Regions from separate parts of the Levilactobacillus sp. LN180102 genome, predicted to be linked through region 1. Evidence: predicted binding sites of a transcription regulator. Region 1 holds the regulator's gene; the other holds the start of a gene.

Region 1 (16,019 bases):
GTGCGGTTGAGGGTAATCAAAAGATCTTTATCGTGGATCAAGTTGAACGGATGACGACGGGGGCTGCCAATAGTCTGCTCAAATTTATTGAGGAACCCGTTGGGAATACCGTGGCGTTACTGCTAACGGCTAATAAAAATTTGATTTTGCCAACGATTCTGTCGCGAACACAGATCGTTGATTTTTTGCGAGTAGCGCCGCAAGCGTTGTTAACGGCCTTAGCTGATGCAGGGATAACCCCTAGTCAACGTTACTTATTGACGACCCTGACTGAAAGTGTCACAGCGGCGCAAGACTTAGTGGTCGATGATTGGCTAAAGGATGCGCAGCAAGCGGTTGGTCAGTGGTTTAGCGCATGTTGTACGGGTGATGAACGGGCCTTTGTGCGGGTCCAAACGGAATTGGTGCCGCTAGCACTTAACCGCGATCGTCAAGGTGTGTTGTTAGATATGGTGGTTCAAGCTTGGCACGACGCACTTCGGCAGCAAAATGCAACGCTTGAGGCGGCGTCATTGGCGTTTCCTAAGGTGGCACAGGCCAGTCAACAGGTCGCCCAACGGCTTTCAATTGATCAATTGGTCCGCGTGATGACATTAACCTTAGCAACACGGGGCCAATTGGCCGGTAATTTGAATTTTCAAGCAATTTTAGAAGCCTTGACGCTGGAAATACTGACGATCACGGCACGTTAGGTTAGATATGAAGGGGTGGCAATGTTGGATAAACAGGAAATTTATGATCAATTTAAAAATCTGGAAGGCCAGCTACACGCCATGCTCGCCCAGTTCGCTGACCTCCAGGGTGAAATGACGCAGGCACTGGAGCAAAATGCCGAATTAGAAATTGAAAATCAGCATCTCCGAGAACTTGTGCGAGAACTTCAACGAACGTTGCCGGAGGACCCGGAAACGCCGCAGGGATTGTCTAAATCGCGGCAGATCTTAGAAAAACTGTATGAGGAAGGCTTTCACGTCTGCCGTGAGTTTTACGGAACTCGGCGTAAACAAGACGAAGAGTGCGCCTTTTGTTTAGAGGTTATTTATCGCGATCAATAGGAGGCGTCAACGTGGAACAGCAACGCAGTTTTCAAACTGAAACGGGGGGACACTTGTATCTGGTCCCCACGCCAATTGGTAATTTAGATGACATGACTTTTCGAGCGGTCAAAACGTTAACGGCGGTCGATTTAATCGCGGCAGAGGATACGCGTAACACGCAGAAATTATTAAATCATTTTGAAATTACCACTAAGCAAATCAGTTTTCATGAACATAATACACAAGAACGAATTCCGCAATTGATTGCGAAGTTAAAACAAGGCATGCAGATTGCTCAGGTGAGTGATGCGGGCATGCCGTCGATTTCAGATCCCGGCCATGAATTGGTTAATGCTTGTATTGACGCTCATATTCCAGTGGTGCCATTACCCGGAGCAAATGCTGGGTTAACAGCGTTAATCGCATCAGGATTAGCACCACAACCCTTTTACTTTTATGGTTTCTTAGATCGTAAGCCTAAGGATCAAAAAGCGGAGATCGCCGGCCTTGCCCAACGACCGGAAACGTTGATTTTTTATGAAGCGCCCCATCGCTTGAAAAAGACGCTTCAAAATTTGGCGGCTGGCTTTGGCGATGAGCGACCAGCCGTGCTTTGTCGGGAACTGACGAAGCGCTACGAAGAGTTTTTACGCGGCTCATTAGCTGAATTAGCAAACTGGGCGGCTACGGATACCGTTCGTGGTGAGTTTGTCGTATTGGTTGGTGGCAATCCGGCCCCAACGACGGCGGCCACGACGGCGGTTGATTTAAGCGAACCAATCGATGTACAAGTTGATCGATTAATTGCGGCGGGTGAGAAGCCCAATGATGCGATTAAAGAAGTCGCCAAATTACGTGGCGCGAAGAAACAAGAAATTTATCGACAATATCATCATTTAGACGAGGAGTGACCTAGGTGGCCGCAAATGAATTTTCCGAAACACACCGGGTCGTTTACTATGAAGCAGACGATACCGGCCAATTAACCTTAGCGATGCTAATCAATTTATTTGTGTTGGTATCAGAAGACCAAAATGATGCTTTAGGATTGAGTACGGCCTTTGTTCAAAGTCATGGTGTTGGTTGGGTCGTTACCCAATACCACCTCCACATTGATGAATTGCCACGAACGGGTGCCCAAGTAACGATTAAGACGCGGGCAACGGCCTATAACCGTTACTTTGCGTACCGGGAATACTGGTTATTAGATGACGCTGGTCAAGTGTTGGCCTATGGCGAAGGTATCTGGGTGACAATGAGTTATGCAACACGCAAGATTACCACCATCCCCGCCGAAGTCATGGCACCTTACCACAGTGAAGAGCAAACGCGTCTACCACGGTTGCCACGACCTGATCACTTTGACGAGGCCGTGAATCAAACGCTCAAACCTTATACCGTTCGTTACTTTGATATTGATGGTAACGGGCACGTGAATAATGCCCATTACTTTGACTGGATGTTAGATGTTTTGCCAGCAACTTTTTTGCGGGCGCATCATCCGACTGATGTAAAGATCCGATTTGAAAATGAGGTTCAGTATGGGCATCAAGTTACCAGCGAATTGTCTCAAGCAGCGGCCTTAACAACGCAGCATATGATCAAAGTGGGCGACCTTACAGCGGTTAAAGCGACGATTCAATGGGATAACCGCTAACTTTTGGTTAATTTCAGGCAGGGTTACTGTGGTTCTTAGCAGTTTGTGGTAGTATAGTAAACTGATAAAAGCAGTGAATGGACGTAATTGCCGCGGAAGTATCACTAGCGGTGGGCAATTGGGGACAGCTCGAGTGCCCCATTTTGGTAAAGCACAGTGAAGGGGAACACAAGATATTATGAAGATTTTAGCAATTGATACGTCGAATCGACCGCTGAGCGTTGCGGTATTGGACGATACGACCGTTCTTGCGGCTATTACGGTGACGGTTCATCAGAAACATGCAGAATATCTGTTGCCGGAAATTGAACGACTTTTAGCCATGGCGGCTCTAAAACCAGGTGATTTAGATCGGGTGGTAGTGGCTGCTGGTCCGGGGTCGTACACCGGCATTCGGATTGCGGTGACAACCGCCAAGACTTTGGCAGCAACTTTGGATCTAGACTTAGTGGCCGTATCCAGCTTAGCGACGTTAGCTGCTAATGTGCCGGTTGAGGGTGCGTTGGTGGCTCCCATTTTTGACGCGCGGAATCAAAACGTCTTTGCCGGGTTATACCGGATTAAAGCGGGCATGCCGGTACCAGTGATTGCCGATGCGCACGTCAATATCACAACATTTTTGACGGCAGTGACGGAGTATGCGGAACCCGTTTGGTTTTTGGGCGATGCGGCTCACTTTGACGACCTGATTAATACCACCGTCTCTGCGGCGACACCAGTCGTGAGTCCGTGGATGAATTTGCCACAAGCTGCCACGATCGGTCTGTTGGGCCAGCAGCTCAGTCCGGTGACTGACGTTGATCGGTTCGTGCCAAACTATTTACGTTTAACGCAAGCAGAAGCCGAATGGCGAGCTAAGAACCCTAATGAGGATACTGAATCGTATGTTGAAAAAATTTAAAGTCTGGTATAAAAATGTATTTGGGAGTCGTCGTGAACTCGTCCGTGAAGAAGCCATGGATGTGAAAAATCATCGGGTCGAAATACGCGATACCACGTATTTTGTTGCCAAGGCGTTGTTTACAGATATCCCAGAAATGATTGATATTGAACGCGCTGTTTATGCTGGGAAGGCGCCCTGGGATGCCACGGCGTTTGCCAACGAATTGCGGCGGGAAAAAGACCGATTGTATTTGGTTATTCGCAAGAATGATCGGTTATTAGCCTTCATTGGCAGCACGTTTGATGAACGGACGCGAGACGCGCATATTACGAATATTGCTGTCTTGCCTGATTATCAAAGTCGGGGACTGGGTCGCTTTTTAATGGGGATTATGATTAAAAAGGCTCGGCACTTAAATTACAAGACCGTTAGCTTGGAAGTTCGGGTATCCAATAAAAATGCGCAAAAATTTTATCGTGATTTGGACTTCGAACAAACCGGTATTAAACGGGGGTATTACTTCGGTGACCACGAAGATGCCGCCGATATGGTTTTGTATTTAAAAGATAACGAAGCTGATGCAACGGTAGCAACCGAAAAGGACGAGTAGGCACTTGGCCACTCGTCTTTTTGCGAGAAAATAAATGGGAGTGAGTCCAACGGAAAAGCGAAATTTGATTTTAGCATTCGAATCAAGTTGTGATGAAACAAGTGTGGCAGTGATTGAAGACGGTCATCGGATTTTATCCAATATTGTGGCTACGCAGATCAAGAGCCATCAGCGTTTTGGTGGTGTCGTGCCAGAAGTTGCCAGTCGTCACCATATTGAAGAAATTACCTTGTGCATTGAAGACGCGCTTGCCGAAGCTCAGGTTGGTTATGATGATCTGACTGCAGTGGCCGTTACTTATGGACCAGGATTGGTAGGGGCGTTATTGATTGGTGTAACAGCGGCTAAGACCGTTGCGTTTGCCCACAATCTACCGTTGATTCCGGTGAATCACATGGCGGGTCACATTTATGCTGCCCGCTACGTTGAACCAATTGAATTTCCAGCTATGGCGTTGTTGGTATCTGGCGGGCATACGGAATTGGTTTACATGCCGGCAGAAAATCAATTTGAAATTATTGGTGAAACGCGCGACGATGCCGCCGGGGAGGCTTATGATAAAGTGGGTCGAGTGATGGGCGTTAATTATCCGGCTGGTAAGACGGTGGATGACTGGGCGCACCAAGGCCACGATACCTTTAAATTTCCCCGAGCAATGGAAAAAGACGATAACTTCGATTTCAGTTTCAGCGGATTGAAGAGTGCTTTTATTAACACCACCCATCATGCCGACCAGATTGGCGAAACGCTTAATAAGCAAGACTTGGCGGCTAGTTTCCAGCAGGCTGTGGTCGACGTGTTAGCCGAGAAAACCCAACGGGCATTGGCCGATTATCCAGTTAAACAATTGATTCTGGCTGGTGGCGTTGCTGCCAACCGTGGGTTACGGGAACGACTAGCAGCTGATCTAGCCAGCAACCCCACAACGCATTTGGTCAAGGCACCCTTGAAGTTGTGTGGAGATAATGCAGCGATGATCGGTGCGTTTGCCTACGTAGCCTATCAACATGGCGTTTTGGCGGATACGAGCTTGAACGCCGATCCTAGCTTGGAGTTTGATTGGGTAGCTGATCCAGTTAAATAGTTGATGGTCATTTGATTGATTGAAAATAAATCGCGATAAATATAAAAGAGTGAGCCGGCCTAGCCAGTTCACTCTTTTTGTTAATCATAAATCGTGTCCCGCCGATAAACGAGAATACCGGCCAAAGTTAAGAGAATCGAAAACCCAATGGCGAGCCACAAAACCAGTGACCAACTGAGCTGGCCTAACCACCCGAATAAGACGGGACCCGCTGCAGCTAGGAGGTAGCCAGCAGACTGAGCCATACCGGAGAGGTCTGCTGTTTCAAAGCCATTAGTCGTTTGTTGCGTGAAGAAGATTACGGCGAGATTGAAAGCGGCGCCGGAGCCAAAGCCCAACAGTAAGCATAATAGCACGGCAACACTAAAGGAGAAATGGGGAAGCAAGATGCCTGCCGTTCCCCCAATGAAGCCAACGCCGACTGTCCCAATCATAGCGGCAGTTCCGCGATGAGAGTTTGACAGGGTGGGGACTAAGTAGGCGAGTGGCAAGCCGGCTAGTTGCATCACCGTGACCAAGTTTCCTGCCGCAATGGTTGAAAATCCCCGGGTACTAAGAATGGTGGGTAACCAAGTGAGCAAAGAGTAATAGACCAAAGCCTGTAACCCAAAGAAGGCGGTGACAATCCAGGCGCGAGGGGTGCGCCAAACGCTGGGATGGGTATCGGGGGTATGATGTGCCGTTATCACGGGTGCTGGGTGATTGAATTTTAGATTGGGTAACCAGACGACTAAGTTCACAAGACCGATTGCGGATAACACGGCAATGGTTAATGAAAGTGGCCAGTGTGCAGCCAGGACCCCGGAAAGTCCGGTGCCCAACGATCCAATCAATAACATCGATAGCGTGTATTCACTGGTTGCTACGTTAATTTTAGTGGGGAAATTATCCTTAATGACGGCTGGAATGAGGACGTTACCGCCATCAACACCGATCCCGACCAGAAAGGTTCCCAGTAATAGACTGGCTACGGTGGGGATGACCCGTAAGTAACTGCCCACCGCCAGTAAGATCAGCATGACATAAATGGTCCATTCATTACCAAAGCGGCGCCCCCAGCGCGCAATCAATGGTGACATGACAGCGAACGTTAGGAGGGGAATGGTGGTGATAAGCCCAGCTAATGAACTGGGCAGACCAATCGTTTGCTGGAGACTGTGCATGAGCCCAGGCATCATGGTGATGGGGAGCCGCATATTGGTCGCCACTAACATCATCCCTAAGGTGAGGTAGCGACTGTGTTCGTGTGGTGTGTTCATGATATCAACTTCACTTTCTCTCTTATTTCGATGATTATCGAACAATGAAGGCAAAAACTACAGGGTTGCAAGGAACCCTGGTAAGACGCGATCGAACGTTGATTGACGTAACGATAGATACTTGGTCTGTGCGACCTGACGGGTATTGGTTAAACCGACTAACCGCAATGCTTTGAAATGATAAGACACGGTTGACTTGCTAATATTCAACTGACCCCCAATCTCACTGCAAGTCAATTCACGTTGGGCCTGATAGAGCACCCGAATGATCCGTAAGCGGTTTGGTTCAGCCAATGCTTTAAAGATGGCGGCTCGTTCATCGTCAGTGACCAATGAGGCTGTTTCGATATTCATAGAACTAAGTATACCTATTTTAGTGAGATTCGCAAGATGAGCCAGCAAAGAAACGCAATTTAAAAAAGCCACCCCAGGGGAGTGGCTAGAGAGACTAAGTGATAGACATTAGTCAGCAAAATTTTCTAACGCGAGACTCTTTTCAGTCCAGTCGTCTTCAGTTTGAGCGAGCGTGGTGGTAACAGTCGTGAGTTGGGCCTGTAAATCAGCCAATTTAGCGACGTCGTTAAAGTTCTCGGGAGCGCTCATGGCAGTTTCGATTTGTGACTTTTCAGTTTCTAATTGCGCGAGTTGTTCTTCTAAGGCGTCAACTTGACGTGAGAGTTTGCGTTTGGCTTTTTGCTGTTCTTTTTGTTGTTGATAATCAACCTGCGTTTTCTTAGGGGCAATTGTTGTTGGGTGGGCGGCTTCCGCCTCAGCCGCTTCCTTCTCGGCATACGCTGTTTGCTCCGCCTTTTTAGAAACGTAGTAGTCATAGTTGCCCAGATAACGGGTCGTTCCCTTTGGACCGAGTTCAACGACTTGCGTGGCGACTTGATTGATGAAATAACGGTCATGGGAAACAAATAGAATCGTGCCATCAAATTCGTTCAGAGCGTTTTCTAAGACTTCGCGGCTGTCGATGTCCAAGTGGTTAGTCGGTTCGTCGAGCATTAGGAAATTATCGTGACGAAGTGCTAACTTGGTCAATAGCAGGCGTGCCCGTTCGCCCCCACTGAGACTATGAACGCTTTTATCAACATCACTACCGGTAAAGAGAAAGCTACCCAAAATTGAACGAATATCGCCTTCGCGGGTCGTGGGATGATCATCCCAAAGTTCGTGGAGCACCGTTTTTTTCTCGTGCAGGGTGGCTTGGTCCTGGTCATAGTAACCAGTGTCCACACCAGTCCCAAAGATAATCTGTCCTTGAATGGCGGGGAGACGTCCCAAAATGGTTTTGAGAAGCGTTGATTTTCCAATGCCGTTAGGCCCCACAATGGCGACCGCTTGGTGCTTTTTGATGTCTAAGTTAACGGGGGCACAGAGGATCTGTTGGTCGTAGCCCACTGCACCGTTCACAACATCTAAGACGACGTTACCACTCTGACGGTGTGGCTGAAATTGGAAACGGGCGACCTTTTCGTCACCCTCGGGCTTGTCAATTCGGTCCATCTTTTCCAATTGTTTCCGTCGCGCTTGAGCCCGCTTAGTCGTGGACGCTCGGACAATGTTTTTGTTAACAAAGTCCTCGAGTTTAGAAATTTCGGTCTGTTGTTTATCGTACTCTTTCCATTCCTGGCGTAAGCGCTCAGCTTTAGCAGTGATGTAATGGGAATAGTTGCCGGGGTAGTGAACCAAGCCACCATGGGCCATATCGTAGACGTCGTTGACAACGTGATCGAGAAAGTACCGGTCATGGGAGACAACCAAAATGGCACCTGAGTAGCCCTGAAGGTAACTTTCTAACCAAGTCAAGGTTTCTACGTCCAGGTGGTTGGTCGGTTCATCTAAAATGAGCAAGTCGGGTCGTTCAAGCAAGAGTTTGGCTAGGGCTAATTGGGTACGCTGCCCACCGGAGAGTTCATTAATGGGTTTGTCATAGTAAGCTTCACCAAACTCAAATCCATATAAAACGCCGCGAATCTCAGCTTGATAGCCGTAACCATTATGGTCACTGAAGTCCTGTTGTAATTGATCATAGGCCGCGCTGATTTGTTGGAACTGTTCCGTATCGGCGATCACCGTCGGATCACTCATTTGCTGTTCAAGGTCGTGAATGCGATTTTCCATGGCGCGAACTTCAGCGAAGACACTAAGCATCTCATTCCAAACAGTCTCACTGGAAGCCAGACCGGCATTTTGGGCTTGATAACCAATCGTCAATCCACGCTTAGTGGTAATTTGGCCTTCATCAGGCGTTGTTTCACCAGCAATCATTTTAAGCAGCGTTGATTTGCCGGCACCGTTACGGCCAACTAAGGCCACGCGCCCGTGTTCGGGGACATCTAAACTAACATTTTCAAAGAGGACACTGGCGCCAAAGCGGCGAGTGACCTGCTGTACTTGTAAGAGAATCACAGTGACTAAACCTCCTTTTTCCGTTTAAAAGTCATGGGTCTATTTTAGCATATTCTTAGAGCAGACCGAAATTCTGAAATAATTGTGAAAAATATTTGCAAATTCTTTCACAAAGCGGGCGGCTATGCTATAATTTATAAGAAAGCAATTTTCACAATCAGTAAACAATTTTAGAGAAAGCGTTGTTGCCAATTGGTGATGACGACTAGGGTTGATTAGGAGGTCTCGTTTTTTGACAGAACAAAAAATTCCTCGCGCCACAGCGAAACGGTTACCCATTTATTACCGTTATCTCAATATCCTGTTGGACGCGGATAAAACACGGGTTTCATCGACAGAGCTATCTGAAGCCGTTAAGGTGGATTCAGCGACTATTCGGCGTGATTTTTCGTATTTCGGTGCCTTAGGCAAACGGGGATATGGCTATGACGTTGAGAGTTTGATTAAGTTCTTTAAGAAAATCTTGAATCAGGATCGGCTAACTAATGTGGCCCTAATTGGGGTTGGGAATCTGGGACATGCCCTATTAAACTTTAATTTTCATCAGGATGGCAATGTGCGAATCAGTGCGGCCTTTGATGTTAATGAGACCATTGCCAACACCATTCAAAGTGGCGTCCCTATCTATCCGATGACGGATTTACGGACACAATTGGAAGAACAACAGATTCAAGTGGCTATTTTAACCGTTCCTTCCGATGTCGCCCAGTCTGTTACGGATGACGCCGTTGCCGGTGGCGTCAAAGGAATCTTGAACTTTACACCGCTACGAATCACGGTACCAAAAGATGTCCGCGTACAAAACGTTGATTTGACTAATGAGTTGCAAACACTCATTTACTTCTTGGAACATTATAATAGCAAAGAATAATTGGAAGTCGTAATCGATTGTGATTGCGACTTTTTGGTTGTCATGAAAAAGATGGGCGAATTACTTTGTCAAATTCCTTGATTTTTACTGGGAAAAACCATATATTAGATATTGTTGATTAGCACTTATGTTAGTCAAGTGCTAACAGTGCTAAAAAGTAAGTTTATTGGAGGGATTTAAGTGTTAAAACCATTAGGAGACCGCGTCATTTTAGATCAACCACAAGAAGAAGAAACCACGGTTGGCGGCATTGTTTTAGCAAGTAATGCGCAAGAAAAGCCATCAACGGCAAACGTCGTTGCTGTGAGCGATGGTCGTGTGTTAGACAATGGCGACAAGGTAGCCCCAACTGTTAAGGTTGGCGACAAGGTATTGTTCGATAAGTATGCTGGTACTGAAGTAAAGTATGACGGCCAGACTTACCTTGTTTTACACGAAAAGGATTTAGTTGCCGTTATCGACTAAGCCTTTCCCACTGATCTAAGAGACAATTAAAAATAATATGAGGTGAATTTGAATTATGGCTAAAGAATTGAAGTTCTCTGAAGACGCACGCAGCAAGATGCTTGCTGGTGTTGATAAATTAGCGAACACCGTTAAGACCACCTTAGGACCTAAGGGGCGTAACGTGGTTCTCGAACAAAGTTATGGCAACCCAACCATCACTAACGATGGGGTAACAATTGCTAAAGCAATTGAATTAGAAGATCACTTTGAAAATATGGGCGCAAAGCTCGTTTCCGAAGTTGCTTCCAAGACCAACGATATTGCTGGTGATGGGACCACTACGGCGACTGTATTGACGCAAGCTATCGTTAACGAAGGCATGAAGAACGTTACCGCTGGGGCTAACCCAGTCGGAATCCGTCGTGGGATTGAAAAGGCGACTGGTGCCGCTGTTGATGCTTTGCACAAGATGTCTCATGACGTTAAGACTAAAGATGACATCGCCCAGATTGCTTCCATTTCTTCTGCAAGTAAAGAAACTGGTAAGTTAATTGCGGACGCCATGGAAAAGGTTGGTAACGATGGTGTTATCACCATTGAAGAATCCCGTGGGGTTGATACGAGCTTAGACGTTGTTGAAGGGATGCAATTCGACCGTGGTTACATGTCACAATACATGGTCACGGATAATGATAAGATGGAAGCAAACCTTGACAACCCATACATCTTAATCACAGACAAGAAGATTGCCAACATCCAAGACATCTTGCCATTGTTGCAATCAGTTGTTGAACAAAGCCGTTCACTCTTAATCATCGCTGATGATATCACGGGTGAAGCTTTGCCAACCTTGGTCTTGAACAAGATGCGTGGAACGTTCAACGTTGTCGCAGTCAAGGCACCTGGCTTTGGTGATCGTCGTAAGGCACAATTGCAAGATATCGCCGTTTTGACTGGTGGGACTGTGATTACCGATGACTTAGGCTTGAACCTGAAGGACACGACGATTGATCAATTGGGTCAAGCCCAAAAGGTTAACGTGACTAAGGATGACACCACGGTGGTTGAAGGCGCTGGTTCTAAGGACCAAATCGCTGCTCGCGTGGCTGAAATCAAGGGCCAAATTGAAGACACCACGTCTGACTTTGACCGTGATAAGCTGAAGGAACGTTTAGCTAAGTTATCTGGTGGTGTTGCTGTGGTTCGGGTCGGTGCAGCTACTGAAACCGAATTGAAGGAACGCAAGTACCGGATTGAAGATGCCCTGAACGCGACTCGAGCTGCCGTTGAAGAAGGCTTCGTTGCTGGTGGTGGTACCGCATTGATCAATGTTATCGGTGACGTTGCTAAGCTTGAAGCTGAAGGCGACGAAAAGACCGGGATCAACATCGTTTTACGTGCTTTGGAAGAACCTGTTCGTCAAATCGCACAAAACGCCGGTGTTGAAGGCTCTGTTGTGGTTGAACACCTGAAGGGTGAAAAGCCAGGTGTTGGTTACAACGCTGCTGACAACAAGTACGAAGACATGGTTGCTGCGGGAATTACCGACCCAACTAAGGTAACCCGTTCTGCTCTGCAAAACGCTGCTTCTGTATCTGCTTTGTTGTTGACGACGGAAGCCGTTGTGGCTGAAAAGCCAGAAGACAATCCAGCACCAGCTGCACCAGCAGCTAATCCAGGTATGGGCGGCATGATGTAAGCGTCGACCATCAATGGATAAATTTTAAGCATTAAAGTGAAGGAAGAATCCACCAAAATTTGGTAGGATTCTTCTTTTTTTGTCATTAGCGATAAAAATCTAGAAAATAGCCAGTCGTTAAAACACAGTCAGACCGGTGCTTAACTCAGTCATGCCGTCAATAATAGGGGCGCAATAAATTAAAGTGAAAATCAACCCTTTATTTCTCAGGCCGTTTGCTGGATAATAGAAAAGTTCGCAAACACATTCGGGTGTTGCGAACTGCTTGAATTGTGGTAATGTGGAGCTAGTTGTAGTAGACTTACCACACATTCAAATGTGATGTAAATGTGCACTTATTGGCGGGTTACGGCCCGCTTTCATTTTTATTGGAGATAAGGAGTAAATAGTCATGTGGCGTTATTTAAAGCGGGTTTTAATTGGAAAACCCCTCAAGACCATGGACGAAGGCGGTCAGGCGCTAACGAAGTTTAAGGCGTTGGCCCTATTGTCGTCTGATGCGTTATCATCCGTGGCTTATGGTACTGAGCAAATCACAACCGTCCTCATCACGTTGTCGGCGGCAGCCCTTTATTATCAATTGTGGGTCGCTGCTTTGGTGTTGGTGCTGTTATTTGCGATCACGCTTTCTTACCAGCAAATCATTCACGCCTATCCTTCTGGGGGTGGCGCTTATGTGGTGGCTAGCACGAATTGGGGGCAATCAGCCGGACTAGTCGCTGGTGGGTCGCTGTTGGTTGATTATATGCTGACAGTGGCGGTATCAACGACTTCGGGGACTGAAGCGATTACGTCAGCGATTCCGGCCCTGTATCCGTATTCGGTGCTAGTATCGGTGCTGATTGTGATTGGGATTATGTTGCTGAACCTACGGGGGATGCGCGAATCGGCATCATTTCTAACCCTTCCGGTTTACCTATTTATCTTCATGATTATTGTGATGATTGGGGTCGGATTCTATAACATTGTTAGTGGTCATATTACCTACCATGCGGCCGCATCAGTGGGTCAACCGGTACAAGGGATGACACTGTTGCTGTTCCTTCGGGCCTTTTCTTCTGGGTCATCATCCTTAACTGGGGTGGAAGCGATTAGTAATGCCGTTCCTAACTTTAAGGAGCCTAAACGACACAATGCGGCGGCAACCTTAGCAATTATGGCCGGCATCTTGGCAATCTTCTTTGCTGGGATTACGTTCTTAAGTTATTACATGGGGATTCGTCCTCAAAGTAATCAAACGGTACTCTCCCAGATTGGGATTGGCGTTTTTGGTCACGGTGTCTTGTATTATCTGTTGCAATTATCAACGGCCCTGATTTTGGCGGTTGCCGCTAATACAGGGTTCTCAGCATTTCCAATCCTAGCGTATAATTTGGCCAAAGATAAGTTCTTGCCACACGCCTACCTAGACCGTGGCGATCGGTTAGGGTACTCTAACGGGATTATTTCATTGGCCGTTGGGGCAATTGTCCTAATCTTCATCTTCCATGGTCAAACGACACTACTGATTCCCTTATATGCATTAGGGGTTTTCGTGCCATTTGTGCTATCGCAGTCAGGGATGATTATTCACTGGTTTAGAGAGCGCGAGGGCTTCTGGTTAGGCAAAGCATTTATTAACTTAATCGGTGCTGGGATTTCACTGGGACTAGTCGTGTTATTACTCCTCTTACACTTTGGCAACGTGTGGCCATACGTCATCATCATGCCACTGGTTTTATTGCTGTTTTATCGAATCAACGGTCATTACCATAATGTCGCCAAACAATTGCGGGTGGCAGCGAAGGAAAAAGCAGATATTCATGAGTACGATGGGGCAACCGTCATTGTCTTGGTTAGCAACATCACTCGGGTGACAACTGGGGCCATTAATTATGCCCGCTCAATTGGTGATTATGTCATTGCCATGCATGTGTCCTTTGATGAGAACCCAGAGAAGGAACATAAGACGGCGCAAGAGTTTAAAGAAGAGTTTCCAGATATTCGTTTCGTGGATATTCACTCGTCGTACCGGTCAATTGCAACGCCAACCCTGCGTTTCTGTGATGTGATTGCGAAACGGGCTGCTGAGCGTAACTTTACAACGACTGTGTTGGTACCGCAATTTGTACCGCGGCATCCTTGGCAGAACGTTTTGCATAACCAAACGGCATTACGTTTACGGGCGATTTTAAACTCACGGGAAAACATCATTGTTTCAACTTATAATTATCACTTAAAAGAGTAGTTCAGTTACTCAGCAAAATAAAATGGGATCACCAGGCGTTAATGGCTGGTGGTCCCATTTTTTAATGCCGGAAAACATGCAGCGAAGAGACGGCCTAATTGGCTCAGCGTAAGTCCTTAACCGATTCTGGCATAAGCTATCAATTATCAGCTTAACCGGCTAATTAGGGGACGTCAGGCTGCTGAGAAGTGAGCTTTAAGTGTAAAGAAAAACACCGGCCTCAATTAGGTCGGTGTTTAGATTGAAATTAGTTTTAGTACAAGCCCATCATTGATGCAAATGGTGGTACCACGATGTCAACGACAATCGAGATGATAACCACAGCGATGGAAGCCATTGAACCTTGGATGGAACCAAGTTGTAAGGCCTTAGCAGAACCAACCGTGTGACCGGCAGTTCCTAAACCAAGTCCGGCACCGATAGGATCGCTGTTAACCCGGAATAACTTAACGAGCCAGTCACCCAAGGCGTAGATGATAACGGCGTTCAAGATGCAGACCATTGCAGTGATCGCCGTGTTCCCGCCGATTGCACCGGCAATTGGCATTGCGATCGCAGTCGTAGCAGCTTGTGGCAACATTGATGCAATTCCCATGTTGTCCAAACCAAACAACTTCGATACACCGTAAATGACGAACAGTGAAATAACCAATCCAACAATTAAGGAAAGAATAATTTCTAGCCAGAACTTCTTGACCACATCATTCCGCCGATACAAAGGAATGGCGAAGGCAATCGTTGCTGGGTTCAGGAACCAGAAGATAATGTTCCCACCAGGCAGGTAGGCTGACTTGTAGAACGTTGCAGTATCCGTCCCGAAGGCGTGAGCCATTAAGTAAAGCACGAAGATCCCTAAGACCATCCCAACAAATAGGGGTTGGAATAAGAAGAAACCCTTACCGATTTTGAATAACCATTGGCCAATTAAGTAGACCATTAATGATAGAAAAATACCAAATAAAGCATTACCGGCAGAAGCACCAGCGGCGTTAGTCCCTAAGGCGTCACCGAGCCATTTGCCCCAAACTGCCATGTGGGCGGTTGCTGTTAAAGTAATCATAAATTTTCATCCTTTTCTAGTGAAAGTAGGTAGAAGCGAACGGTTTATTCCTCGACGTTAACGTCACGATGGAAAACGTTCTTCCGAAGCCAGATAAAGCCAGCAGTCGTGTAAGCGACAACCACCAAAAGGACAATCGTAGAAATCAAGGCAACAATGACGATTTGAACCCCTTCAGCCTTCAAGATATCCAAGTTAGCAGCTAATTGGATACCAGATGGTACGAATAGAAAGGCAATCAAACTGATCATGAAGTCCCCAAATTTTTCGACGTTCCGTAACTTCACGATATGAGTGGCTAATAAGATGTAGAGAATAACTAAACCAATCACAGGAGTTGGTACGGGGAACGTTGCTGGGAACAGTGGGGAAATTAGGCTGGAAACAAACAGGATGGCAGCGAAGATCCCCATTTGAATTAAGATGGGTGAAGCTTGTTCTTCTTCAGCCGTTTCTGTCTTTGGTGTTTTATCATTAGCAGCCAATAGAAAAATCTCCTTTCGAAATACAAACCAATAGTGACGATCAACGAGGAAAGGTTTCACAAGGAAATAGGATAAATAGCATAGGTACAAATAAAATGTGAAACCTTTCTCAATAACACAATCTTATTATATGGCTTTTAGGCGATTTGCACAAGAGAAATCTGCGGATTAAGGGCATTTGACTGTACACTTGTGCACGAAATAGCCTGTATAGGCGTTAAGGAAACGCTTACACAAACTTTTGCAAATGAAGTATACTTCACAAGCGAAATGCGTAAACCCTTG
Region 2 (16,019 bases), on a different contig from region 1:
CACATTTTTCAGTTCGAACTTTTCAATGGCCCAACTGGAAAAGGAACATTTGCGAATCTCGACTCGGGGCGACGATGAGCCGTTGAAAGCACAACGATTGATGCAACGAATTCGGTTTTTAGCCCGGGAAGTTACGATGGTTGGGGTCAATCGTCGACCACAATAATTTAGGGTCATGCTTGACAAGCTCGCGTTACGAGTGTTTAATAGTCTTTGAAACCAAAAGAGCTATGACGAAAGACATGGTGTTACCGGAGTTCGTTTACAGGAAGAGTTGGCCTAGCTTGGAAGCCACTTAGCGCCCGGAAGCATTACCACTTTCTTAGCTGTTGGAAGGAAATTTCCGACCGGTTCGTTCCGTTAACGACGACTAGAGTTCACGGGAGTAGTCTCGTGAAAAATATCGGGTGGAACCACGTTATTGACGTCCCCAGTGCCTTTTAGAGGTGCTGGGGACTTTTTGTGTTTTTCGCCTAAAAAAATAAGGGAGATCGAGAATTATGGCAGATATTTCAATTAAGTTCCCTGATGGTGCTGTTAAGGCCTTTCCAGCCGGAACCACACCAGCAGACGTTGCAAAGTCCATTTCGATTAGTTTAGCCAAGAAGGCGGTTGCCGCTAAGTTAGATGGCCAATTGGTCGACTACTTAACGCCATTAGCAAGCGATGGCAGCATCGAAATTGTTACGAAAGATAGTGATGATGGACTGGCTGTATTGCGGAACACAACGGCTGCTTTACTGCGGATTGCCTTAAAGAAGGAATTTCCGGCTATTCGCTTAGGCAAAGTCAGTGCTGATGAAGATGGCTTCTTTGTGGATACCGATAAAGATGACCAACAAGTCAGTGTTGATGAGTTAGATGCCTTAGCAGTAATCGTTGAAAAATTAGTCAGTGATAAATTAGACATCGAACGTATCGCGGTTAGCAAAGCCGATGCCTTAGCTGATGCGAAGGACGATCAGTTCACAACAGCGTTGATTAATGCGGTTGATGGCGATAGTGTACCGTTCTTAAAGATTGGTGACTACCAAATCCTTAGTGATGGGGCACAATTGACCAATACCGGTGATGTTAAGAAGTTTAAGTTGTTATCAGTTGCCGGTGCTTACTGGCAAGGTAAGTCTTCAAATCCAATGCTACAACGGATCTATGGGACAGCCTTCTACAAGCAAGCTGACTTGGATGCCGATCTTGCTCGTCGCCAAGAAGCGCGTGAACGTGATCACCGAGTAATCGGGAATCAATTAGACTTGTTCTTTGTTGATCCCAAGGTTGGTGCTGGTTTGCCATACTGGATGCCAAACGGGGCCACGATTCGGCGGACGATTGAACGTTACATCATTGATAAGGAAGTTTCCAATGGGTACCAACACGTTTACACACCAGTCTTAGCTAACTTGGATCTGTACAAGCAATCTGGTCACTGGGCACACTACCGAGAAGACATGTTCCCACCAATGGACATGGGTGATGGTGAAATGCTTGAATTACGGCCAATGAACTGCCCAAGTCATATTCAAGTTTATAATCACCACATTCGGTCTTACCGTGAATTACCTCTACGGATTGCTGAATTAGGGATGATGCACCGTTACGAAAAATCAGGTGCTTTGAGTGGATTGCAACGGGTTCGGGAAATGACCTTAAATGATGGTCACACGTTCGTAGCCCCAGAACAAATTCAAGATGAATTTAAGAGTATCTTGGACTTGATGGTTAAGGTTTACGCTGACTTTGACATCAAGGACTACACGTTCCGTTTGAGCTACCGTGATCCTAAGAACACGGAAAAGTACTTTGATGATGACGAAATGTGGAACAACGCCCAAGCTATGTTGAAAGGTGCTATGGATGACCTAGGCTTACCATATGTTGAAGCTGAAGGGGAAGCTGCCTTCTACGGTCCTAAACTGGATGTGCAAACTAAGACGGCACTGGGTAACGAAGAAACGTTATCAACCATTCAATTGGACTTCATGTTACCAGAACGGTTTGACTTACATTATGTCGGTGCTGATGGTGAAGAACACCGTCCAGTGATGATTCACCGTGGCTTGGTTTCCACGATGGAACGTTTCACGGCTTACCTGACAGAAATTTACAAGGGCGCTTTCCCAACTTGGTTAGCACCTAAGCAAGTGACGATTATCCCAGTTTCTGAAGAAAAGCATGGCGCTTATGCTGATAAGTTAGCTGCTGAGTTAAAAGCTGCTGATATTCGGGTTAATGTTGACAAGCGGGGCGAAAAGATGGGTTATCTGATTCGCGATGCGCAAACTCACAAGATTCCATACACCTTAGTTGTTGGTGAAGATGAAATGAGTAACGGTAGTGTTTCCGTTCGGAAGTACGGCGAAGACCAAACAACGTCAATGAGTAGCGATGCCTTTGTTAAGGAGATCTTAGCGGATATTGCGTCTTACAGTCGCGAAAACGACTAATACGAGTATTTGCTAAATAGCATTGACAAGGCAGTGCTTGGCTGGTATGATGGTTAAGTTGAGAAATTAAGCAGAGGCTTCCGCTTCTCGCCTTATGACTAACGTTATTGGGCTGGATATGCACGTTAATGTCGTCTTCGTGATGACATTTCTTGCGGGAGCCGTTTGATTCTGATCAAAGGTTCCCGCATTTTTTGTGAGTGAGATTTCTGCAGTTCTCGAGATTATTTTGGAGGTGGATTACCATAGCAAATGACACGATTGTCAACGAGGGGATTCGCGCACGCGAAGTTCGATTGATTGCCAGTGATGGTGAACAATTGGGCATCAAGAGTAAGCAAGAAGCTTTGCAGATTGCTGAAGACGCTAACCTCGATGTAGTTTTGGTTGCACCGAAAGCTAAGCCACCAGTAGCCCGGATCATGGACTACGGGAAGTACCGGTTCGAGTTGCAAAAGAAGCAACGCGAAGCTCGGAAAAAGCAAAAAGTGGTCAGTGTTAAGGAAGTGCGCTTGAGCCCAACCATTGATACCAATGACTTTAACACCAAGCTGAAGAACGCTAAGAAGTTCTTGGCTAAGGGTGAAAAGGTTCGGGTTTCAATCCGGTTTAAGGGACGGGCCATTACCCATAAAGACATTGGTCGCGAGGTGCTTAATCGGATGGCAGCTGAAACAGCTGATGTTGCCACGGTTGAACAACGACCAAAGATGGACGGTCGTAGCATGTTCCTGATGCTCTCGCCTATCGCTGAGAATAAGTAGAATTGATTGGGTAGCTTAAGCTACCGATTTAAGGAGGATATTTCGTATTATGCCAAAGATGAAGACTAACCGCGCTGCAGCTAAGCGTTTCAAAGTAACTGCTAAGGGCGGTATCAAGAGTGCCAACGCATACACGTCTCACCGTTTCCACGGTAAGACCAAGAAGCAACGCCGGAACCTTCGTGGTACCCGGATGATGAACGAAACGACTATTAAGACTTACCACGAATTATTACAAAAGTAAGCTAGTCACTAATTTTTCGGGTCGACGAAATGTCGACATAATGTTTGAATTGATTTAGGAGGAAAAGATTATGCCACGAGTTAAAGGCGGTACTGTTACACGCGCACGTCGTAAAAAGGTTTTAAAGTTAGCTAAGGGTTACCGTGGTTCTAAGCACCGTTTATTCAAGGTTGCTAAGGATCAAGTTATGAAGGGGCGTCAATACGCATTCCGTGACCGGAAAGCGACTAAGCGTAACTTCCGTAAGTTATGGATTGCCCGGATCAACGCCGCAGCCCGGATGAATGGTCTGAGCTACAGCAAGTTGATGCACGGCTTGAAGTTGGCTAACATTGACGTTAACCGGAAGATGTTAGCTGATTTAGCAGTTAACGATGCTGCTGCATTTGCTGCTTTAGCTGAACAAGCTAAGACGGCTTTAGCTGCTTAATTTTAAATTAATTGTGGAGCTTGTTCTCTGCAGGATAAAAACGAGCATGCCGATTCTAGGGTTCTGCTCGTTTTTTTACATAGTTTTTTATTTGTAAGTGATCAAATTCTGCAGGTCGAATGGGGCTAATCTGCTGAAAAAATAGAAAGCTGTTTTATGACTAAGCGTTGTAAACTGCTAGGATGTTTTGGATAAGGCCAATCTTTATCGGTCTTCCGAGTGGTAAAATTACGCAGAATTGCGTATAATAGTATGCTAGACATGCCAAGGATGGCAAAAAAACGAAGGGGGGCTGTCACCCGCATGGTTTCTCAATTCAAACCAACGTGGATGGTTAAAAATATTTATGATTTGACTCCGGCACAACTGCGTGCCAACGGCATCAAAGTGATTTTAACGGATCTCGATAATACGTTAATTGCGTGGAACAATTCTGATGGGACACCGGAGCTACGGCATTGGCTAACCTTATTGGAGTTGGCAGGGATTCGAGTAATTGTCGTGTCAAATAACAACCGTAAGCGGGTTGATCGTGCGGTGGCACCTTTTAACTTGGATTATATTCACCGGGCACTAAAGCCATTATCATGGGGGATTTTGCGGGCGTTACGGCGTTGGCATCTGAACCGTGATGAAGTCGTCATGGTTGGTGATCAGCTTTTGACGGATGTTTGGGCGGCTCACCACAGTGGCGTACGCAGTGTCTTAGTCAAGCCGATTTTAAAGTCGGATGCGTGGGTGACCAAGGGTAATCGTTTAATGGAAAAGGTAGTCATGTGGCGGTTGCGTCACAACTATCCAGAATTAACTTGGCAGGAGGATCTTGATGAACGAAAAGCACATTGAACCTGTTTTGATTGATGGTGAACCACTTCATTGTATTGGCTGTGGCGCCACCATTCAGACGACTGATCCAACAGCACCAGGGTATACGCCACAGTCGGCGTTGGATAAGGGAATTGAAAAGCAAGAGGTCTATTGTCAACGCTGTTTCCGATTGCGGCACTACAATGAAATTGTGCCCGTTGGTTTAACGGATGACGATTTTTTGAATTTGTTAACCCAAATTCAAGATGCTAACGCCTTGATTGTTTATGTCGTTGATATCTTTGATTTTAACGGTAGTGTGATTCCCGGTTTGCACCGATTTGTGGGTGACAATCCGATTTTACTGGTGGGTAACAAAGAAGATTTGCTACCACGCTCACTGAAGCGTAGTAAGCTACGTGACTGGTTACGTCAACGGGCAAATGAAGCTGGGTTGCGGCCAATTGATGTGACATTATTAAGTGCTAAGACCAACCAGTCTGTCGATGGCTTATTACAATTGATTGATAAGTATCGCGGAGACCGAGATGTCTACGTAGTTGGTGTGACGAACGTCGGTAAATCCACGCTGATTAATCAAATTATTCGGCAAAATACTGGGGTAAAAGATTTGATCACCACTTCTAAGTTCCCTGGAACCACGCTAGATAAGATTGAATTGCCGTTAGACGATGACCATGTTTTGGTGGATACACCAGGGATCATTCAAAATCAGCAGATGGCCCACTTCTTAACCGGGAAAGACTTAAAGATCGTGACGCCACAAAAGCAGGTTAAGCCGAAAAATTACCAGCTAAATGACCAGCAGACGTTGTTTTTAGGCGGGGTTGCCCGATTTGATTTTAATAAGGGTCCTAAGTCAGGGTTTACGGCATACTTTGAAAACAATCTGTACATTCATCGGACGAAGTTAGAAAACGCTGATGATTTTTATGCGCGTCAGTTGGGACAGTTATTGACGCCACCACAAGCAGTGGACAAAGATGATTTTCCACCATTAGTTGCTCATGAATTCAAGACGACCGCGAAGAGCGATTTGGTCTTTGAAGGCTTGGGTTGGATTACGGTTCCTGCTGGGATTAATGTGACCGGTTGGACACCTGCTGGTGTTGGTGTTTTAATTCGTCACGCAATGATTTAAATTGGAGGATAACAATTTGTTACGAGGGAAACAAAAGCGCTATTTACGCGCTCATGCGCACGTGATGCGTCCATTATTTTCAGTCGGTAAGAATGGTTTAACCACGGTTTGGTTGGACCAATTAACCGGCGCGCTAGAAAAGCGCGAACTGATTAAAATTAATTTGCAACAAAGTGCTGACGTCACAGTTGCTGAGACAAAGACGTTCATTGAAGATAATACGGATATTCAAGTGGTTCAAACGATTGGTCGCGTGCTGGTTTTGTACCGGGTCGCAACTGACGAAGATAATCAAAAGATTTCACCAATTGTGGAAAACATGTAGGGAGGTCTAAGTCGTGGTAAAAATTCTGGAACGAACGAGTACGCAAGTCGCAACGGAGATGGCCGCGACGGCCAAAAAACGGCGGATTGGTATTCTTGGTGGCACCTTTAATCCACCACATCTGGGTCATCTCGTGATTGCAGATCAAGTCGCCACCCAGCTAGGGTTGGACCGTGTCTTATTTATGCCGGATGCGGAACCCCCACATGTCAATCGAAAATTGACCATTCCTGCCGCAGACCGGGTAGCCATGGTTAAAGCAGCGATTAAAGACAATCCACGTTTTGACTTGGAGTTAACGGAGGTTGAACGTGGTGGTCGAAGCTATAGTTACGATACGATGTTGCAATTGACACAAGCCCACCCCGAAAATCAATATTATTTCATTATTGGTGGGGACATGGTTGCCTATTTACCAAAATGGTACCGAATTGATGAACTGGTAAAGCTGGTTCAATTCGTTGGGGTTTGCCGTCAAGGATTTACCCACGCGTCGCCGTATCCTGTTTTGTGGGTGGACGTCCCACAGATTGGAATTAGTTCCACGATGATTCGCGATCAAGTTCGCCGTGGGCAGTCCATTCGTTATCTGGTTCCAACCATGGTTGATCTTTATATAAAGGAGCATCTGTTATATCGTGACTGAACTGAATTATCAAGAACATATTTTTCCGGGTACCCGCGAGCAACTAGTGGCCAAGCTGGAGCAAGCGTTGAAGCCACATCGGTTTCGGCATGTTTTGCGGGTCGAACAAACGGCTATTCAATTGGCTACAGCTAACCAAGTGGATGTGGAAAAAGCCAGTATTGCCGGTTTAGTCCATGATTATGCCAAACAACGGCCAGATGAAGATTTTATTGCCGCCATTCAACGTTATCATTTAGATCCCATGCTGTTGGACTATGGAAATGCCATTTGGCATGGCGTTGTTGGTGCTGAATTAATTAAACATGAACTACAAATTTTTGATGAGGATATTTTGAATGCGGTGCGCCATCATACAACCGGTGCGGTTTACATGTCGCCATTAGAACAAGTTATCTATATGGCAGACTATATTGAACCTAAACGTGACTTTCCTGGCGTTGACGAAGCTCGGAAAGTCACAGCGGCTGATTTAGCTAAAGGTGTGGCGTTTCAAGCAAAACAGACGTTGCAGTATTTGGTGACTAATGGCAAGCCGGTTTATCCGAAGTCGATTGACACTTATAACGCGTGGATTTCCCGTTAGTTGTAAGTGCGAGAGGAGAAAATGCATGGAAAGCAAAGAGATTTTAGAAATTGCCGTAAAGGCAGCTGAAAACAAGCGAGCAGAGGACTTAACTGCCTTAGATATGACCAAGGTGAGTTTAATGGCCGACTACTTCTTAATCATGGAGGCTAACTCTAGCCGTCAAATTCAAGCGATTGCCGATGAAATTACGGATCAGATGGCCGCTAACGGCGTTAAGATGCGCGATGTTGAAGGTAAGAATGAGGCCAACTGGATTTTAATTGATTTAGGCGACGTTGTGGTTCACGTCTTCCAAAAAGAACAACGGAGTCATTACAATTTGGAAAAATTGTGGTCTGATGCCCCAACGGTTGATTTAGGTCAGTGGGTTGAAGCATGATTTATCAATCATTTGCTGAACTTTACGATGAACTTTTTGATCCAGCCATGTATGACCAGTGGCTGGATTTTGTGACCGACCGTGTTGATCCTACTAGCGGCGAACTATTAGACTTGGCTTGTGGTAGTGGTCGGTTGGGCGTGCTACTTGCCGAACATGGGTATCAAGTCAGTGGCTTGGACCTCAGTGAAGAGATGTTGGCCTTGGCAGCTAAGCATGCCGAGGAAGCGGATGTTGCTTTGCCGTTAGTGGCTGGTGATATGCTGGACCTCAGTGTGTTGGGTGAGTATCAGACGGTGACGTGCTTTGCCGATTCGTTCTGTTATTTACCGGACTTGACGGCGGTGACGCAAGCCTTTACACAGGTGCACGACCATTTGGCGGTTGGGGGACAATTTCTGTTTGATGTGATTACGCCCCACCAAACAGATGACGTCTACCCAGGGTACATGTATAACTATGTCGATGACACCCGAGCCTTTGTTTGGACGAGTTATGGAATTGAAGACGAGACCCATGCGGCTGAACACGATTTGACATTCTTTACGCAAAACCCTAAGACGGGTGAATATCGAAAGGTGACAGAACTGCATCATGAACGGACCTATCCGTTAGCTGACTATCAGGCGGCCCTCAAGCAGGCTGGTTTAACGTTGAAACGGGTAAGCGCCGACTTCGGTGCGAATGAAGTTACTAGCGAAACGACCCGGTGGTTCTTTGAGGTAACACGGGAGGCTTAATATGACACTTCAAGCAGCGGGAATTGTGACAGAATACAATCCCTTTCACAATGGTCATGCCTATCAGATTGCACAAGCACGACAAAAAACGGGTGCTGACGTGATTGTGGCCGCAATGAGTGGTAATTGGGTTCAACGCGGAGAGCCAGCGATTATGGATAAGTGGCAGCGGACTGAAGCGGCACTTGCCGGTGGCGTTGACCTCGTTGTTGAACTGTCGGGTGCTGCGGCGCTACAGCCGGCCCACCTATTTGCCCAAGGAGCTATAGCGGTTTTAGCTACTTTGAAGTGTCAGTGGCTCGTCTTTGGCACCGAACATCCGGACATGGATTATGATTGCCTGATGGCCCATTTGCCGAGTGATCCAGCGATCTTTAAACGATTTGATCAGACGTATGCATCACTATTTCAAGGTTATTTGCGGGAGCAAACGGGGATTACGTTGAGTGCGGCAAATGATATCCTCGGCTTCTTCTACGCCGTGGCTAATCAGCAGCAAGGACAACCTTTACAGTTAGTGCCATTAGCACGACGGGGGAGCCAACATAATGACACTGCAGTCATGCAAGGTACAAACTACGCCAGTGCAACCGCAATTCGTGCGGCCTCCTTGGCTGGTGATTGGGCGACGGTTCAGCCAGTTGTGCCGGCCAAGACGTTGGCATTATTGCAGCAAGAATCATTAATAAGCTGGGCCGATTTTTGGCCATTACTCCGATATCAGTTGATTAGTGCCCCCGTTACGGATATGCGGCAACGTTATCAAATAACGGAGGGCGTTGAATATCGCTTGAAGCGAGCAGCTTTAGAAGCAACAACGTTTGCGGATTTTATGCGTATCGTAAAAACCAAACGGTATACGTATACGCGACTTCAACGGCAAGCCGCTTATCTACTGTTACAGGCACTGCCCGAGGAGATGCGGCCACAGCCGCAATATTTGCGGGTTCTCGGCTATTCCAAGCAAGGGCAGGCCTACTTACACCAGATTAAGAAACACGTCGCCTTACCGCTCGTTAGTCGGGCAAATCGGGATTGGCAGAAGGGCGTTGGGTCCCTTGACGATCGGTTGGGGGCACTCCGAACTTTGGTGACGGGAATTCCACAAGATTATGGCCGGATTCCCATAAAAAAACCGGATTCTGAGTGACTATCAAGGAAATTACCTTGACATCACATTTTTTGACAGGTATAATTTATCACGTTGCATTGGAGGGATTACGATGAAATGGTTGTTGACCGAGCTGCGGAAGAACCATCGCAGTGAGCCGCTTTTGTTCGATGAAACACTCGATTTGAAGGCGGATTTAATGGCGCGTTATGGCGACGAGGTCTTAGACTTAAGTCCCGTTCACGTGACGGGCACAGTGTCCGTCATTGACGGTGGCGACGTCGTCGTAACAGCACAGGTAATTGCGGATTTGACGGTACCATCTAGCCGATCTTTGGCACCGGTAGATTTACCCGTCAACTTCAGTATGACGGAATTTTATGTGTCTGACCCAGCCGCAACGCAACGGTTTGAAAAAACTGACGTTGTGATGGTCGTTTCCGATGACCAAGTTGTTTTAGACAAAGCTGTTGGGGATAACATTATTCTACAAATTCCGATGCACATTCTTTCTGACGCTGAAAAGCAAGGCGAAGCGATGCCTGCCGGTCAAGACTGGCAAGTTGTTGCAGAAGCTGACTTAGAAGCCGTTGAGAAAGAAAATCAACCAGTTGATCCACGTCTTGCAAAGTTAAAAGATTTCTTCCCTGATCAGGATGATCAATAATCGCCTTTGTGAGCCTTAAAAATTTTTTCACTAGTGGATATAATTTATTTAAAGGAGGTGTTTTCTTTGGCTGTACCAGCACGGAAAACGTCTAAGACGAAAAAGCGTATGCGTCGGGGTCACATTAAGTTGGCTACCCTGAACTTAGCACCATGTCCAAACTGTGGTGAATTACGGAAGTCTCACGTAGTTTGCCCAAGTTGTGGTTTCTACGATGGCCGTCAGGTCGTTGCGGTTAAGAACGCAAACAACTAAATCGATGAAAAGCTCCTATGAAGTCCGCGGCTTCTAGGGGCTTTTTTGTGTTTCCAATAAAATCGCGTATAATGAAACGACAAGGATTAACGAAGGAGTGAAATTGTGGCAATGAAATTAATCGCGACTGATTTGAACGGGACGTTGTTGCATCAAGATCAGGGATTTAATCAACCTTTGCTCAAAGAAACGCTGTCGCAATTAAAGCAGCGAGGGATAAGACTCGTGTTGGCTTCTGGTAACCAATACGCCCATTTGAAAGAGGTCTTTAGAGAAATCTGGTCCACAGATCTGGCGGTGATTGCTGAAAACGGGGCTTCAATTTATCTGGGTGATGAGCTAGTCTTTGATGGAAGTCTGACACCCCAGCAAGTCCGGCTGTTCTTGTCGGCCACGGCACAAGATGAGTTTTTGCAGAATGCCTATTTGATTTTAGTCGGCGCACAAGGTTCTTATACAAGGGTTGGGGCACCAGCACCACTAATTGCAGCCGCGGAAAAGTTCTACGACCATCTGCAACAGGTGATGTCCCTCGAAACCGTCACCGATCGTATTAAAAAAATTAGTGTCTCCACAGCGCCTGAACAGGCCGCCGCGCTAGTTCAGCACTTAAACCAGCGGTTCGCGGGTCAATTAAGGGCCCATGACAGTGGTTATGGTGTCATTGATGTCGTCAGTTTACACGTCGGTAAGTTACCAGCCGTTCAATGGTTGGCTCAGCATTGGCAGATTCCGGCTACTGAGATTGTTGCATTTGGTGATGGTGCCAATGACGTGCCGCTATTAAACTATGCAGGGCAAAGCTACGCCATGAAGAATGCACCCGTCGATATTCAGGCGCAGGCTAAGCACGTTACCGTTTGGGACAACGATCGTGATGGGGTACTCCGTACAATTGCTACCTTATTAGTTGCAGACTAGAGAGGAGCACCACAATGCCCATTAATGATGCAATCTTAGCGGAAGCCGTTAAGATTTATAAAGTATTGAGTAACATGAACCGAATCAAGATTCTTTATTTCTTGGAGAATCACGAGGCTGACGTGTCGCGTATTGTTGATCACGTTCAGTTGTCACAGCCAATTGTGTCTCACCAGTTGGCGATTCTCTATCACTATCAATTAGTGACACGTCACAAGCGCGGTAAGCATGTCTATTATTGTTTGGATGATCCCCACATTCTTGAGATGGTTGATGCAATGCTGGGACATGTCTCTCATGAGATCAAAGGAGAACCGCATCACGATTAAACAGACGTTCGGACTAACTTAGTCGCGACCGTTTTTTATTGGCGTGGTAAATCCTATCATGACATGACTGACAGTTATCGAAAGTGAAAGAAGTCTAGCGCTGTTTGGGCAGTCAGTTATTAAAAAAACGTAGCATTTCAAGAATTTCAGGCGTTTTAGTGGCTTCTAATGAATGGGACCAGTAAACTAACCCTAATCATTCAAAATAGGAGCAAAAATAATGCGCAAATTTTTGGGTTTTCTGTTCTTGCTGGCGCTAGGGGCCTGCTTTTTCTTACCCCAAGTACAAACTGAGCTTCCAAAGATTCTAAAACAATCGCAATTGACCGTTGCCCAAGCGGCTAAAAACATCGGGGTTCAGTTGCCGCTGGTCGGCCGACAAGAGGCGGCTGGTGCCACGCCAGTCGAGTCGATTGTTCGTCCGCAAACGTTAAAGAAAACGTACTATTATCATTTTTCGGCGGATGTTCCAGTAAAAGTTCAACAAGTATTTGAACGGGCCATCGCTGTTTATAATGAGACCGGTATTGTTGACTTAGTGGCAGGTCAGGCCACTGCCGAACAAAATGAAATTACGATTTTTGTTTATCAGAAAACGATGACGGCTAAACAAGTTAATTATTTGGAATTAGGTAAGGGTGGTCCGGAGATTCAGCAACTAACGGGATTTCAAGGTTACACGGCTAATCATGCGCGTGCGGGACTGAACGTGAAGTATGGTCAAAGCATTAAGGAATCTGTGGCGACCCACGAATTGGGCCATGCGTTAGGACTCGATCACAGTTCGAGTCGGCAATCAGTGATGTATCCAATTGATCAGGGGCTAACCCAGCTGTCTGCTGGTGATTTAAAGGCACTGAAGTATTTGTATTAGGATGCCGCGTAAAAAAGGCCACGACATGTCATTATCTTTTGAGGACCAATAACTAAAAAAAGCAATTCTGAAAATGACTTTTTCAGAATTGCTTTTTTAATTCAAATATTAATTTAAGTCGAAATTACTTCGTGAAATCAACGACCATTCGGCCAACGATTTGGTTATTCTTCATTTCATCAATGATATCGTTAACCTCGTCCAAACGACGGGTTTTAACGATTGGGTGAACCTTGCCTTCAGCACCAAATTGGAAAGTTTCGGCAAGATCTTGACGAGTTCCAACCAGTGAACCGCGAACGGAAATACCATCCAAGACGGTCTTAGCAATGTTTAATTCCATGTCGCCTTGAGGAAGGGCAACGGCAACTAATTTACCATCTGGCTTCAAGGCGTTAACGGATTGGGTAAAGGCATCCTTGTTAACAGCAGTTACTTGCGCATTGTCCACGCCACCGACCTTTTCTTGAATCTGTTCGGCGACATTACCGTCATGCCGGTTGATTAATACTTCAGCACCGTTAGCCTTAGCAGCAGCTAACTTATCAGGGTTACCATCAACGGCAACGACGTGGGCACCAAAGACATTGTGAGCGTATTGAATAGCCAGATTACCTAAGCCACCGGCACCAACAACTTCCACCCATTGACCAGGCTTAGTTTCGCCGACTTTCAAGGCTTTGTACATGGTTACACCAGCACAAGTTAATGAAGTGGCTTCAATTGGGTCCAAACCTTCTGGAACCTTAACGGCGTAGTTGGCATCAACGATACATTCTTCAGCCATCGCACCATCAACTGTGAAACCAGAGTTTTGAACATTCCGGCAAAGCGTTTCGCGACCGGTTAGGCAATATTCACAATGGCCACAACCCTTAAAGAACCAGGCAACAGAAACCCGGTCGCCAATCTTCAAGTTATCGACGTCGTCAGCGACTTGAATGACTTTACCAACACCTTCATGGCCGATAATCCGACCAGGTTGCTTACCGAAGTCTCCGGCAGCCACATGTAAGTCGGTGTGACATAACCCACAATATTCCATTTTAACTAAAGCTTCACCGTGAGTAATTGGGCGGAGCGTAACATCTTTAATATCAACGTAACCGTCAACTGAATCGCGAATAACTGCTGCTTTCATGAAAAAAACTCCTTTTCTTTTCGTCTACAAGAATCAGTATACTGCAAAGGAAGTAATATTCAAGTGAAATTTTGCACAAAAAGTATTACGTTTTTCCTAAGATGAACGAAAAAAGCTTATATAACAGCAGTCATTGGTTGATCTGAAAAGTATATAAATGTGAAGCAAATGACTAATCACTTTTTCAGAAGCAATATTATCGTCCGAATGCAACCGGTTGTTAATTTTTCAAAAGACAGCGACTAACAGTGATGAATAGGTAATGTTTCAGTTAAATGTGAGTGGGTAGGGAGTTTTGGCATACAATTATGAGAAAATATGATAAAATTAAATGTTGAAATGAGAATCGGACGTCCATTGTTAGTGTTTTTGCTGACAGTGGGTGCCGCGAATTAGCCAGAGGAGTTAACGTGTAATGAGCCGAATTTTAATTATTGAAGATGAAAAAAACCTAGCCCGGTTCGTTGAACTGGAGTTAAAGCATGAAGGGTACGAAACCAACGTGCAGTTTAATGGTCGAACCGGCCTGGAAGCAGCCTTGTCACAGGATTTTGATGTGATTTTGCTAGACCTAATGTTGCCTGAATTGAATGGGATCGAAGTTGCTCGCCGCGTGCGTGAGGTTAAGAGTACGCCAATCATTATGATGACGGCGCGTGATTCTGTGATTGATCGGGTTTCTGGATTAGATCATGGCGCAGACGACTATATCGTTAAGCCATTTGCAATTGAAGAACTGTTAGCGCGTGTTCGGGCGCTATTGCGGCGAATTCACCTAGAGGGTGAGCAGAAGAGTACCAAACAGACGACGGTTAAGTTCAAGGATCTTACAATTGAAAAGGAAAACCGCATCGTACGTCGGGGCGACGAAGTCATTAACCTGACTAAACGCGAATATGAATTGTTATTAGCCTTGATGGAGAATATCAATGTTGTTTTGGCGCGAGATGTCCTGTTAACCAAAGTGTGGGGTTATGAATCAGAAGTAGAAACCAACGTGGTTGATGTCTACGTGCGGTATCTTCGCAATAAAATTGATGTTCCTGGCCAGAAGAGCTACATTCAAACGGTCCGTGGAACAGGGTACGTGATGCGGTCGTGACCCAAACCGATAAAACCCCTGAGTTAACTGGTGATAGTGTTGCGCCTAAGAAGGCCGGGTTTCGGTTTTCTTTGAAGTGGGAGTGGGCGCTATCAACAGCATTTGGTGTTTTGGTTATTTTTGCTGCGATTGTTTTTTTGATTTTTAACAGCTTTATGACGGTGTTGATGCGTCAGGAAAAAACTCACGTATCGGACACACTGAACGTTGTTGTAGAAAAGTTGAACAGTCAAAAACAACTGACAAGTACTAATGTTAACCAGCTGTTGCGTCCCCAAGCAGTTGTGTCAGCGACCAAGCAGCCGACGCCCTATAACAATGCCGTGATTGCTAGTTTAGCCCGTGATAGTCAGGCCGTAACGGTTTATGATGCCGATGGACAGTCACTCTTTGCGACACGGCAAGGGGATGTCTCATTCCGGCGGGCTAGTAAACAGTCAATTTCTACTCAGACGGTGTCTGGTCGCAAGAATTTAGTGGGACGGTCACCAATTCGAGCTAAGCAAGGTAATCGCATTTTGGGCTATGTTCAAGTGACAGATAACTTGCGAGATTATCGTGCCACGCAAGTCAAATTGTTACAGGTTGAGGTGGTCTTAGGGCTGATGGCGGGCTTAGCCGCTGCAGTGCTGAGCTATAGTCTAGCAACCTTTTTACTACGGCCAGTTGAAGAAATTCGGGAGACAATTCACGCGGTACGTGAAGATCCACAAACAGATAAGCGAGTGCCCGAGATGCATCATCAAGATGAGCTAAGTGATCTAGGTAGCTTGTTTAATGACATGCTGGATACGACACAGCGCTATATGGATCAGCAGCAACAATTTGTGGAAGATGTCTCGCACGAGTTACGAACCCCAGTGGCGATCATTCAGGGACACATGGAGATGTTGGATCGTTGGGGTAAGGAAGATCCAGAAGTTTTGGATGAGTCGATCAAGGCCTCGTTACAAGAAACCAAGCGTATGAAGAGTTTGGTTCAAGAGATGCTGGATCTCCAACGAGCGGAACAAATTGAGGTTAATTACCCTAATGAAGTGACGGATGTCAGCGAAGTGGTTGAGCAGGTCTTCGATAATTTCAAGATGA

Evidence for each region. Region 1 encodes Rex, which represses fermentation and respiration genes when NADH is low (regulators of the CRP and FNR family bind a similar motif). Its sites were predicted from a motif close to TTGTGAANTANTTCACAA; they were not measured.
Region 2: the regulator Rex is predicted to act here: its motif matches at 13,890-13,907, upstream of adhP (alcohol dehydrogenase AdhP).

What each region holds. Positions count from the first base shown of each region.
Region 1 covers NZ_JBNIIX010000012.1:14,654-30,672, forward strand. Annotated here, with positions in the region: gene holB (DNA polymerase III subunit delta') at 1-692, shown strand, start outside; gene ACP4IT_RS08295 (DNA replication initiation control protein YabA) at 717-1,055, shown strand; gene rsmI (16S rRNA (cytidine(1402)-2'-O)-methyltransferase) at 1,067-1,948, shown strand; gene ACP4IT_RS08305 (acyl-[acyl-carrier-protein] thioesterase) at 1,954-2,694, shown strand; gene tsaB (tRNA (adenosine(37)-N6)-threonylcarbamoyltransferase complex dimerization subunit type 1 TsaB) at 2,873-3,595, shown strand; gene rimI (ribosomal protein S18-alanine N-acetyltransferase) at 3,579-4,187, shown strand; gene tsaD (tRNA (adenosine(37)-N6)-threonylcarbamoyltransferase complex transferase subunit TsaD) at 4,222-5,271, shown strand; gene ACP4IT_RS08325 (CynX/NimT family MFS transporter) at 5,352-6,530, opposite strand; gene ACP4IT_RS08330 (ArsR/SmtB family transcription factor) at 6,588-6,884, opposite strand; gene ACP4IT_RS08335 (ABC-F family ATP-binding cassette domain-containing protein) at 6,993-8,945, opposite strand; gene ACP4IT_RS08340 (redox-sensing transcriptional repressor Rex) at 9,178-9,816, shown strand; gene groES (co-chaperone GroES) at 9,997-10,281, shown strand; gene groL (chaperonin GroEL) at 10,337-11,962, shown strand; gene ACP4IT_RS08355 (APC family permease) at 12,354-14,189, shown strand; gene lrgB (antiholin-like protein LrgB) at 14,443-15,249, opposite strand; gene ACP4IT_RS08365 (CidA/LrgA family protein) at 15,294-15,734, opposite strand.
Region 2 covers NZ_JBNIIX010000001.1:216,428-232,446, reverse strand. Annotated here, with positions in the region: gene dnaI (primosomal protein DnaI) at 1-166, shown strand, start outside; gene thrS (threonine--tRNA ligase) at 501-2,444, shown strand; gene infC (translation initiation factor IF-3) at 2,684-3,208, shown strand; gene rpmI (50S ribosomal protein L35) at 3,258-3,452, shown strand; gene rplT (50S ribosomal protein L20) at 3,523-3,882, shown strand; gene ACP4IT_RS01240 (YqeG family HAD IIIA-type phosphatase) at 4,186-4,728, shown strand; gene yqeH (ribosome biogenesis GTPase YqeH) at 4,709-5,851, shown strand; gene ACP4IT_RS01230 (YhbY family RNA-binding protein) at 5,868-6,176, shown strand; gene ACP4IT_RS01225 (nicotinate-nucleotide adenylyltransferase) at 6,190-6,822, shown strand; gene yqeK (bis(5'-nucleosyl)-tetraphosphatase (symmetrical) YqeK) at 6,812-7,408, shown strand; gene rsfS (ribosome silencing factor) at 7,434-7,790, shown strand; gene ACP4IT_RS01210 (class I SAM-dependent DNA methyltransferase) at 7,787-8,530, shown strand; gene ACP4IT_RS01205 (nucleotidyltransferase) at 8,532-9,680, shown strand; gene ACP4IT_RS01200 (YceD family protein) at 9,754-10,308, shown strand; gene rpmF (50S ribosomal protein L32) at 10,375-10,563, shown strand; gene ACP4IT_RS01190 (Cof-type HAD-IIB family hydrolase) at 10,669-11,484, shown strand; gene ACP4IT_RS01185 (ArsR/SmtB family transcription factor) at 11,499-11,813, shown strand; gene ACP4IT_RS01180 (M57 family metalloprotease) at 12,034-12,687, shown strand; gene adhP (alcohol dehydrogenase AdhP) at 12,812-13,828, opposite strand; gene ACP4IT_RS01170 (response regulator transcription factor) at 14,244-14,930, shown strand; gene ACP4IT_RS01165 (HAMP domain-containing sensor histidine kinase) at 14,927-16,019, shown strand, end outside.